Regions from separate parts of the Carboxylicivirga taeanensis genome, predicted to be linked through region 1. Evidence: riboswitches for the same ligand, from Rfam matches in the RefSeq annotation. Region 1 holds a riboswitch; the other holds the start of a gene.
What was found. A riboswitch is a leader RNA that binds a small molecule or an ion and turns the genes downstream of it on or off. The one in region 1 is predicted to bind cobalamin.
Positions count from the first base shown of each region.

Region 1 (4,196 bases):
CGTCTGTATTTATTTGCCCGGTTATCTCACCAAGGAAATGCAGCACTTCACGAATATCCTGGGCCAGGAAATCGCCGGAGATACCTGTTTGCAGGCCATCGACTACACGCAGGATGGCTTCGTGTGATTTTTGCAGAGCCTCGTAATGGCGCACATTGGTAACAATCACCTCGTCGTTATCGATGGCTGAGAGGTTAACAGTTTTAAGCAGTGCAGCAGTTAAGGCATCAATATTTAATTGTTGTTTGGCCGAGATGGGCACAATGGCATCGGTACCCGACAGCTCTTTGAAACTGCTCTTTTGGAAACGCTCCTGAACGCCTTCATTGGCTAAATCGGTTTTATTGATTACCACTATAAGCTGCTGATGCTCATCCATGCGCTGTTTTACATCAGTGATGGCATCGTGAATTTTCTCATCCGGGTCGTTCACATCCAGCATCAGCAAGATGATGGTAGCTTTAGTGATTTTGTCATAGGTACGTTCTATGCCCAGGTTCTCAATCTCATCTATAGTGGCGCGTATACCGGCTGTGTCAATAAAGCGGAAGCTGATGCCTTCAATGTTGATGGTATCCTCAATCACATCGCGTGTAGTACCGTGTATGTCCGAAACGATGGCACGCTCTTCCTGCAACAGGGTATTTAACAAGGTGGATTTGCCCGCATTGGTATGTCCCACTATAGCCACAGGAATCCCATTTTTGATGGCATTACCCAGCGAGAATGAGTTCACCAGTTTTTTTAATACAGCCTCAATCTCATTCACCAACTTGGTGAGTTCGCTACGGTTGGCAAACTCCACATCCTCTTCACTAAAATCCAGTTCTAGTTCTATTAAAGAAATGAAGTTGAGAAGATGCATACGCAGGTTAATCAGCTCACTGGAGAAACCACCGCGCATCTGCTGCAGGGCCACCCGGCGGGCTGCTTCGCTGCGTGAAGCAATCAAATCAGCCACTGCTTCAGCTTGTGACAGGTCCATTTTACCGTTGATAAATGCACGTTGGGTAAACTCACCGGCAGTAGCGAGCCGGGCACCATGTCTGGTAAGAAGTTGAAGAATTTGTTGCTGGATATAAGGAGCACCATGGCAGGCTATTTCAATAATGTCTTCACCGGTAAAAGAATGCGGTGCTTTAAAAACGCTAACCAATACCTCGTCAATGTCTTTATCGCCATCAGTTATGCTGCCAAAATGAATGGTGTTGGCCTTTTGTTCCGACAATTTCTTTCCGGCTTTAGCTGGTTTGAACAGCTGTTCGCAAACAGCGATTGATTGATTGCCTGATAAACGGATAACTGCAATGGCACCCATTCCCTGGGCGGTTGATATGGCGCAAATTGTATCTTTTTCGCTTAGCATCTTTTCGGTCTTTTCGAACCAGGACTGACGCACTGGTTGGCTGTTAGAATCATTATCAAAAATGCAAATATACGCAATTGAGGCCGTACATCATTCATTAAAGAAAAATGTCGTCACTCGTTTGGCGATTGCAAAATTGTATTACATTTGTGGCCATAAATGGTGAGTCAAGGTCAACCTATTCGGACTTTGACGGAAAGAGGGAATCCGGTGTAATTCCGGAGCTGTACCCGCAGCTGTAAGCTCTGTTAACTCCATTGCAAAAGGTCACTGTTTCAGTTTAACGAAATGGGAAGGCGCAATCAGGAGGGAGTAAGTCAGAAAACCTGCCATGTAACAAATGATTATTAATCAAAGCTTTCGGGTTTAAAAGTTTGATACATGAATAAAAAAGCAATTCAATATTTAAGGCACTAAAAAGTGCAGGTACGTAAGGCAACTTACTGTTGCAGAATGGTTACTAACCATTTTGGCAGAAGTATATTGTCGAAGTGTGCTGAATGTTTTTTTATGCATTTCACTTTCATTCCGGGGCGTTTAAAGGCGCTATGAAGATACATCTGTATAACTCGTTGAATCAGGATAACAGGGCATTGTTGATCTGTGTTTTGGATGCTTTAAAAGAATATTAGCATGCAATTTTATCCGATTCATATCCAAATAAAAAATAAAGCTTGTTTAGTTGTTGGTGGCGGTAAAGTTGCACAACGAAAAGTGAACAAATTACTTGCTGCCGGTGCTGCCGTAACTGTTATTTCCAAAGAATTAACACCGGTTTTGCAGAAGTTGGTTAACAACAACAGGATGAAGCATAGGAGCCGATGCTATCAAAACGATGATGTCGTTGGCTTTTTCCTGGTGTTTGCCGCTACCAATAACCAAACAGTTAATCAACAAATTATTTCAGAAGCTCAAAGCCACAATGTTTTAGCAAATAGTGTGGATGGCGCTGACAAGGGCGATTTTATTATCCCGGCCAGCTGTCAGGTGGGGCATTTGAATGTGGGAATTACCACGGAAGGAATTTCACCTGCTTTGTCGGCCCGTTTGCGCAGGTATTTCATGTCTAAATTATCATCTATTACGCCTGAACAAGTAGCGTTGATTGGTGAGAAGCGAAAGTTGATGCTTGAAACGGGTAATCAAGAGTATCAGGATGAGATGAATAGTCTCATTGATGAACTCATCCATCAGATTGAAAATAACAAGATTAATCTTAACTCAATAGAATGAATCCTAAATATGGGAAAGTATGGCTGGTTGGTGCCGGCCCGGGCGATGCTGACCTGGTCAGCGTAAAAGCCGTTAAGTTGCTTAAGCAGGCCGATGTGGTGCTGTACGATTACCTGGTGAACAAAGAATTGCTGGAGTATTGTTCGGCTTCGTGCGAACGGCTCTATGTTGGCAAGATGAAGGACAAACATACTTATCCGCAAGACGACCTAAATGAATTGTTGGTGCATTATGCCGGCAAAGGCCAAAACATCGTCCGTCTGAAAGGTGGCGATCCGTTTGTTTTTGGCCGGGGCGTTGAGGAGATATTAACGCTCATTGAAAACGGCATTGATTATGAAGTGGTACCTGGAATTACCTCTGGTGTGGCGGTGCCTGCCTATATGGGCATTCCGGTAACGGCTCGTCATGTGGCCTCATCGGTTACGTTCGTGACTGGTCATCCGGCTAAAGGGAAGAACTCGGTGGATTGGCAGGCGCTCGCTAAAGCATCGGATACCCTGGTGGTGTACATGGGGGTAAGTAATGCCCAACGCATTGCCAATGAACTAATCATCGGGGGTAAGAAAAATGAAACACCGGTGGCTCTGATTCGTTGGGGGACCTATCCTCAGCAGGAGATGCTGACTGCCACCCTGGAAACCATTGGCGAGGCGATGGCGGATAGAGGGTTTATGCCACCAGCGCTCATGGTTATTGGTGAGGTGGTGAATTTCTCCAATCAATTAAAACCCATAATACAATCTATTAAACCTCAAGAAATATCACATGTCTAAAAAAGGAGTTTTAATCTGCGGTCATGGTACCCGTGTTAAACGAGGCGAAGAGGCCTTTCTGAACTACACACGCCAGGTAGCGACACTGCTGCCCGATTATGAAGTGGAAGCCGGTTTTCTGGAACTATCGGAACCCGATTTCGAAGAAGGGGTAAAGCGCCTGACCCAAAAAGGGGTTACAGAGATAGTAGCGGTTCCGGTTTTCTTGTTTACCGGTGTGCACATTCAAAAGGATATTCCTTGTATTCTGTATCAGTTGCAGGCCAAATACAATGTCTCCATTAAAATGGCCCATTACATAGGCGATTGCGAGGATATGTTGCACTTGTCAAACGATTTGATTGAGAAAGCCTTACACGGTAATAAGGTTGAGCCGAAGGATACCTTATTGTTCGGCTTGGGAGTTGGCGCTTCTAAAATAGCTGCCAATGGCGATTTAGCCCGGTTAACTCGCATGGTGCAGGAGTCCAATAAGTATGGGTTTGCTATCAATGGCTTCTGCAGTCGCATGACTTACCCATCGGTCCCTGAAGCCTTATCTATCTGCGAAAAGCTACCCTATAAAAATATCCTTGTTGTTCCCTATGTGTTCTTTCCGGGTGTATATATGGATAAAGCGCAAGTTTTATTTGCGGAGTTTGCTCAAAAGCATTCTGATCGTAACGTGTTTGTGGCGCCCCTGTTAAGCGATTCAGATCATTTAGCACAGATTCTGATTAAGCGTTTGGAAAGTGCGGAAAGAGGTGAGGTGGACTTAATTACGGCAGTAGATAAGGAGACACTGGAGAGTTATGTGCCGCATCACCATCATCACGGACACG
Region 1 is NZ_JBPUSJ010000004.1:318,784-322,979, forward strand. Features, by position in the region: gene mnmE (tRNA uridine-5-carboxymethylaminomethyl(34) synthesis GTPase MnmE) at 1-1,399, opposite strand, end outside; cobalamin riboswitch at 1,510-1,714, shown strand; gene ACSX1H_RS08460 (precorrin-2 dehydrogenase/sirohydrochlorin ferrochelatase family protein) at 2,000-2,599, shown strand; gene cobA (uroporphyrinogen-III C-methyltransferase) at 2,596-3,375, shown strand; gene ACSX1H_RS08470 (sirohydrochlorin chelatase) at 3,368-4,196, shown strand, end outside.

Region 2 (4,196 bases), 230 kb from region 1:
TGGTTCTCAACTATTTAATTGGATAACTCAACTCCCCGAGTATTACCTTACTAAAGCAGAAAAATCAATACTTAAGAAGTACCGGAAAGAACTATTTGCCCACTTAAGTCATGTAAACATAATTGAGCTTGGAAGTGGCGACAGCTCCAAAATTTCATTAGTGCTGGAGACCATTCCTCAAGAGAGGCATAGCCACATTCACTATTTCCCAATTGATGTGAGCGACTCCTCTATTCGCCAATCAAAAAATACCTTAAATGATGCATTCCCAAACATAAAAGTTCAGGGCATCGCTACTGATTTTACCTGGCTAAATACACTGCCAAATGAACGCCCACGAATTATCTGCTTCTTTGGCAGCACCGTTGGCAATTTTGAACTTCACAAGGCCGAGGCGCTGTTGAAAAACCTGCAGCAGATAATGAATCCGGGCGACCAACTGATATTAGGTCTCGACCTGGTTAAGGATTCTGCTATTCTCGAACTTGCGTACAACGATAGCCAACGCATAACAGAAGCTTTTAATAAAAACATCTTACGTGCCTGCAATGCCTTGCTGAACTCCAATATTCAACCCGCCGATTTTGAACACAAGGCTTTCTTTAATGCTGCAAAAAGTCGCGTTGAGATGCATCTGATTGCCCAGGACGAAATAATAATCACCTCTCCATATTTAAAAGAGTGCATTGAGTTAAGCAAAGGTGAAAGCATTCACACTGAGAATTCTTTTAAGTATTCGCTTGAAATGATCGAAAACTTATCGGCTCAAAGTAAACTGCCCATTAATCGTATCTTTTACGACGACCAAAAGTGGTTTGCCTTGGTACAGTTTATAAAATAGTTCAATAATCCTTTAACTCAATGCCATAAAAATGACCATTGGCATCACCAATATACAGCATTCCATTATCAATAAGAGGAGTCGATAAAAAAGCACCCAGGTTCAATAACTGCTTTTCAATCTCTTCTCCATCGTCACCATACAGCTCAACGCCATCTGCAAATTGTGTCTCCGACTTAAAAAGAGATGCATAGTTTTGCAAACTGGCTTTTGTTTGAAATTCAAACACCTTCTGCCCCGACTCAGCTGACAAACCATAAACTTTACCATTGAAACAACCGAAATATATCCGCTCATTCTTTGCTAGTGCTGTTGAATACACGCGCATATTCAAAGCCTTTTCCCATAAAATCTCTCCACTATTAGCCTGAAAACAATAAAAACGATGCGTATCAGAGGTACCAAAATACAATCGGTCATTTACGACTAAGGGCGTTGCAATGATCCAGCTCCCTCGTTCTTTATAGTTCCAATGGCCACGTCCTGTTTCAATGTCCAACGCATAAATATTAAAATCCCGACTACCAAAAATTACTTTATCGCGATAGATACAAGCGGCTTTTTGAATAGCTCCGTTGGGGAAATATCTGTCACCTACAGTCTTAAACCGCCAAACCAAACTCCCGCTAACGGCGTCTAAAGCATAAAAATAACCATCAAAACTCCCAATCAGCACTTTATTATCGTGCACAACAGGTGATGCGTGCACAACACCACCTGTTTTATATTTCCATTTTAATTGGCCGCTGACAGCATCAATGGCATAAACATGATTATCGCCACTGCCAACATACACCATATGATTGACTACCACAGGCGATGAGTTGTAATAATCCCATTGGTCAACACAGCTCTCTCCTTCTGTCGAAAACGTCCAGATACGGCGTCCTGTCTGGCTATGAATAGCCGAAACTGTGCCACTACCATCATATACAATAAGCCAATTGTTATATACACAGAGTTTTGATTTAATACTGCCAGCTAATTTAATTTTCCAATTGAGCTGCCCTGTCTGCTTATTGAGCGCATATAAGTAATTGGCATTATCTCCAAAATAAAGAGTTTCCAAAAGAATTACAGGTGACGAATAGATGCCTGCTTCAGCGTCAAATTGCCACGATGTGTTAGTTTGTGCTTTTGCACAAAAAGAAATGAGCCCCAACATCAAAACAGTTAATAATTTCATCATAGATAGTAAAATTGGTTATAGTTTAAAGACAGCTGAGAACGACCTTACCCCTAACCATCCAATTTCATTTTTACAAAAGGTCCCACCATAAGTCACAAGGTCTTTACTAGCACTCTAGTAAACTATTTATAAAAACAAGATCAGCCATTAGGCCAGCCTTACCTTCGGTTTAAAAGAAGGTGAATAAATTTGTTATTCCAATGAATAACTAGTGTACCTTATTATGAGTCTAATAATGCATAAAAAGTATCAACCTGACTCACTCCATAACACCCCAGCAAAAGATATTAACTCGACTTTCCAATATTCCTGAGTGATAATTTTATACTTTTGCAATTGTTAAGGTGCTCATGCTTAAAATGGGAATCCGGTGCTATAAGATTATAAATTCCGGAGCTATCCCCGTAGCTGTAAGCCTCTTGCTTTTTAAAAGCAGGTTCTGTTGATAACCACTATCCAAGTTAATTGGATGGGAAGGCGACAAAACTGAGGTAAGCCAGAAGACCTGCCTTAACATGAAATACTTCGGGGTAAAGTGAAATAGATGGCCATTTATGTGTGGACTATGTTTTCATCGATCCTCCTGAAGCTTGTTAAACTAATAAATTTCAACAATGCAGGAGCTACAAATCAAGTCAGTTTCATCTGCCAAGGATGAAGAAATTCAACGCAAAATCAATCTTAAAACAAAGCCAGTTGGTGCTTTGGGCATGCTCGAAAAAATAGCCTTTAAGGTATGTAGAGTGCAACAAACAACCAGTCCCCAACTTTCAAAACCCACCATTCTAGTTTGTGCGGCGGACCATGGCATTACACAAGAACAGGTAAGCCCTTACCCTCAGGAAGTAACCTTTCAGATGGTGATGAATTTTTTGAACGGCGGTGCAGCCATCAATGTGTTCTGCAAACAAAATAATATCCAGCTATTAGTGGCAGACACCGGTGTAAATTACGACTTCGATACCAACAATCAATTACTAGACCTCAAAGTCCGAAAAGGCACCCGTAATTTTGCGGTTGAGCCAGCAATGACAATTGACGAGTGCAGCCTAGCCATGCAAAATGGAGCCAGGCTTATGCAACAACTCCATGAAGAAGGCACCAATATTGTAGGGTTTGGAGAAATGGGAATAGGCAATACTACGGCTGCTACCGCGCTTCTGTGTAAATATGCGGGCTACTCAGCCACCGAAGCAACTGGAGCGGGCACTGGACTTAGCCCCGAAGGCATCGCGCACAAAGCCAATGTCATCGACAAAGCTCTTACTCTGCACGAGGCTATTACCGACCCAATTGAAATATTAGCAACATTTGGGGGCTATGAAATTGCTACCATTTGCGGAGCTATCCTTAAGGCGGCTGAACTTAATATGCTGGTAATTTCAGATGGATTTATCGCTACATCAGCGCTTATTGCGGCACACGCAATCAACCCCAAAGTAATAGATTACTGCCTGTTTGCGCACAAATCAAACGAACAAGGACACAAACTCATGTTAGAACATCTGAAAGCCGAGCCCATTCTTCATTTAGATTTGCGCCTGGGAGAAGGAACCGGTTCCGCTGTGGTGTATCCAATTATTCAGTCGGCAGTTAACTTTATGAACGAAATGAGTAGCTTCGACGATGCCGGTGTCAGTAATAAAGAGTAAATAAATCAAGCTATTAGCTGATGGCTATTGGCTAATAGCATATTTTTATTCCTGGCATTTCCTAATAAACCAAAATACATGAAACAACAACTCAGCCTGCTGCTCACTGCCTTTGGCTTTTTCACCCGCATACCTGTGCCGTTTAAGGTTGCATTTTCACAAGAGAATTTAAACAAGTGCAACCGCTACCTGCCGCTGGTGGGCCTGGTGGTTGGCGGAATTAGCGGATTAGTATTCTACCTATCGGCATTGATTCTGCCACAAGCAGTAGCCGTTATGTTGTCGATGATTACCTCGATACTGCTTACCGGTGCGTTCCATGAAGATGGCCTAGCTGATGTATGCGATGCCTTTGGTGGTGGCTGGACAAAAGGAAAAATCCTTGATATCATGAAGGATTCCAGGGTGGGTGCCTATGGAGCTATTGGGATTTTACTGGCGTTACTTTTGAAATTTACAACACTCAATGAGATTCCACCGTCAAAAATGGTGCAGGTTTTAATAGCTGGCCACA
Region 2 is NZ_JBPUSJ010000004.1:91,165-95,360, reverse strand. Features, by position in the region: gene egtD (L-histidine N(alpha)-methyltransferase) at 1-841, shown strand, start outside; gene ACSX1H_RS07710 (beta-alanine-activating enzyme beta-propeller domain-containing protein) at 843-2,030, opposite strand; cobalamin riboswitch at 2,356-2,557, shown strand; gene cobT (nicotinate-nucleotide--dimethylbenzimidazole phosphoribosyltransferase) at 2,645-3,682, shown strand; gene ACSX1H_RS07700 (adenosylcobinamide-GDP ribazoletransferase) at 3,761-4,196, shown strand, end outside.
Region 2: another riboswitch for cobalamin. It lies ahead of cobT (nicotinate-nucleotide--dimethylbenzimidazole phosphoribosyltransferase); the one in region 1 lies ahead of ACSX1H_RS08460 (precorrin-2 dehydrogenase/sirohydrochlorin ferrochelatase family protein).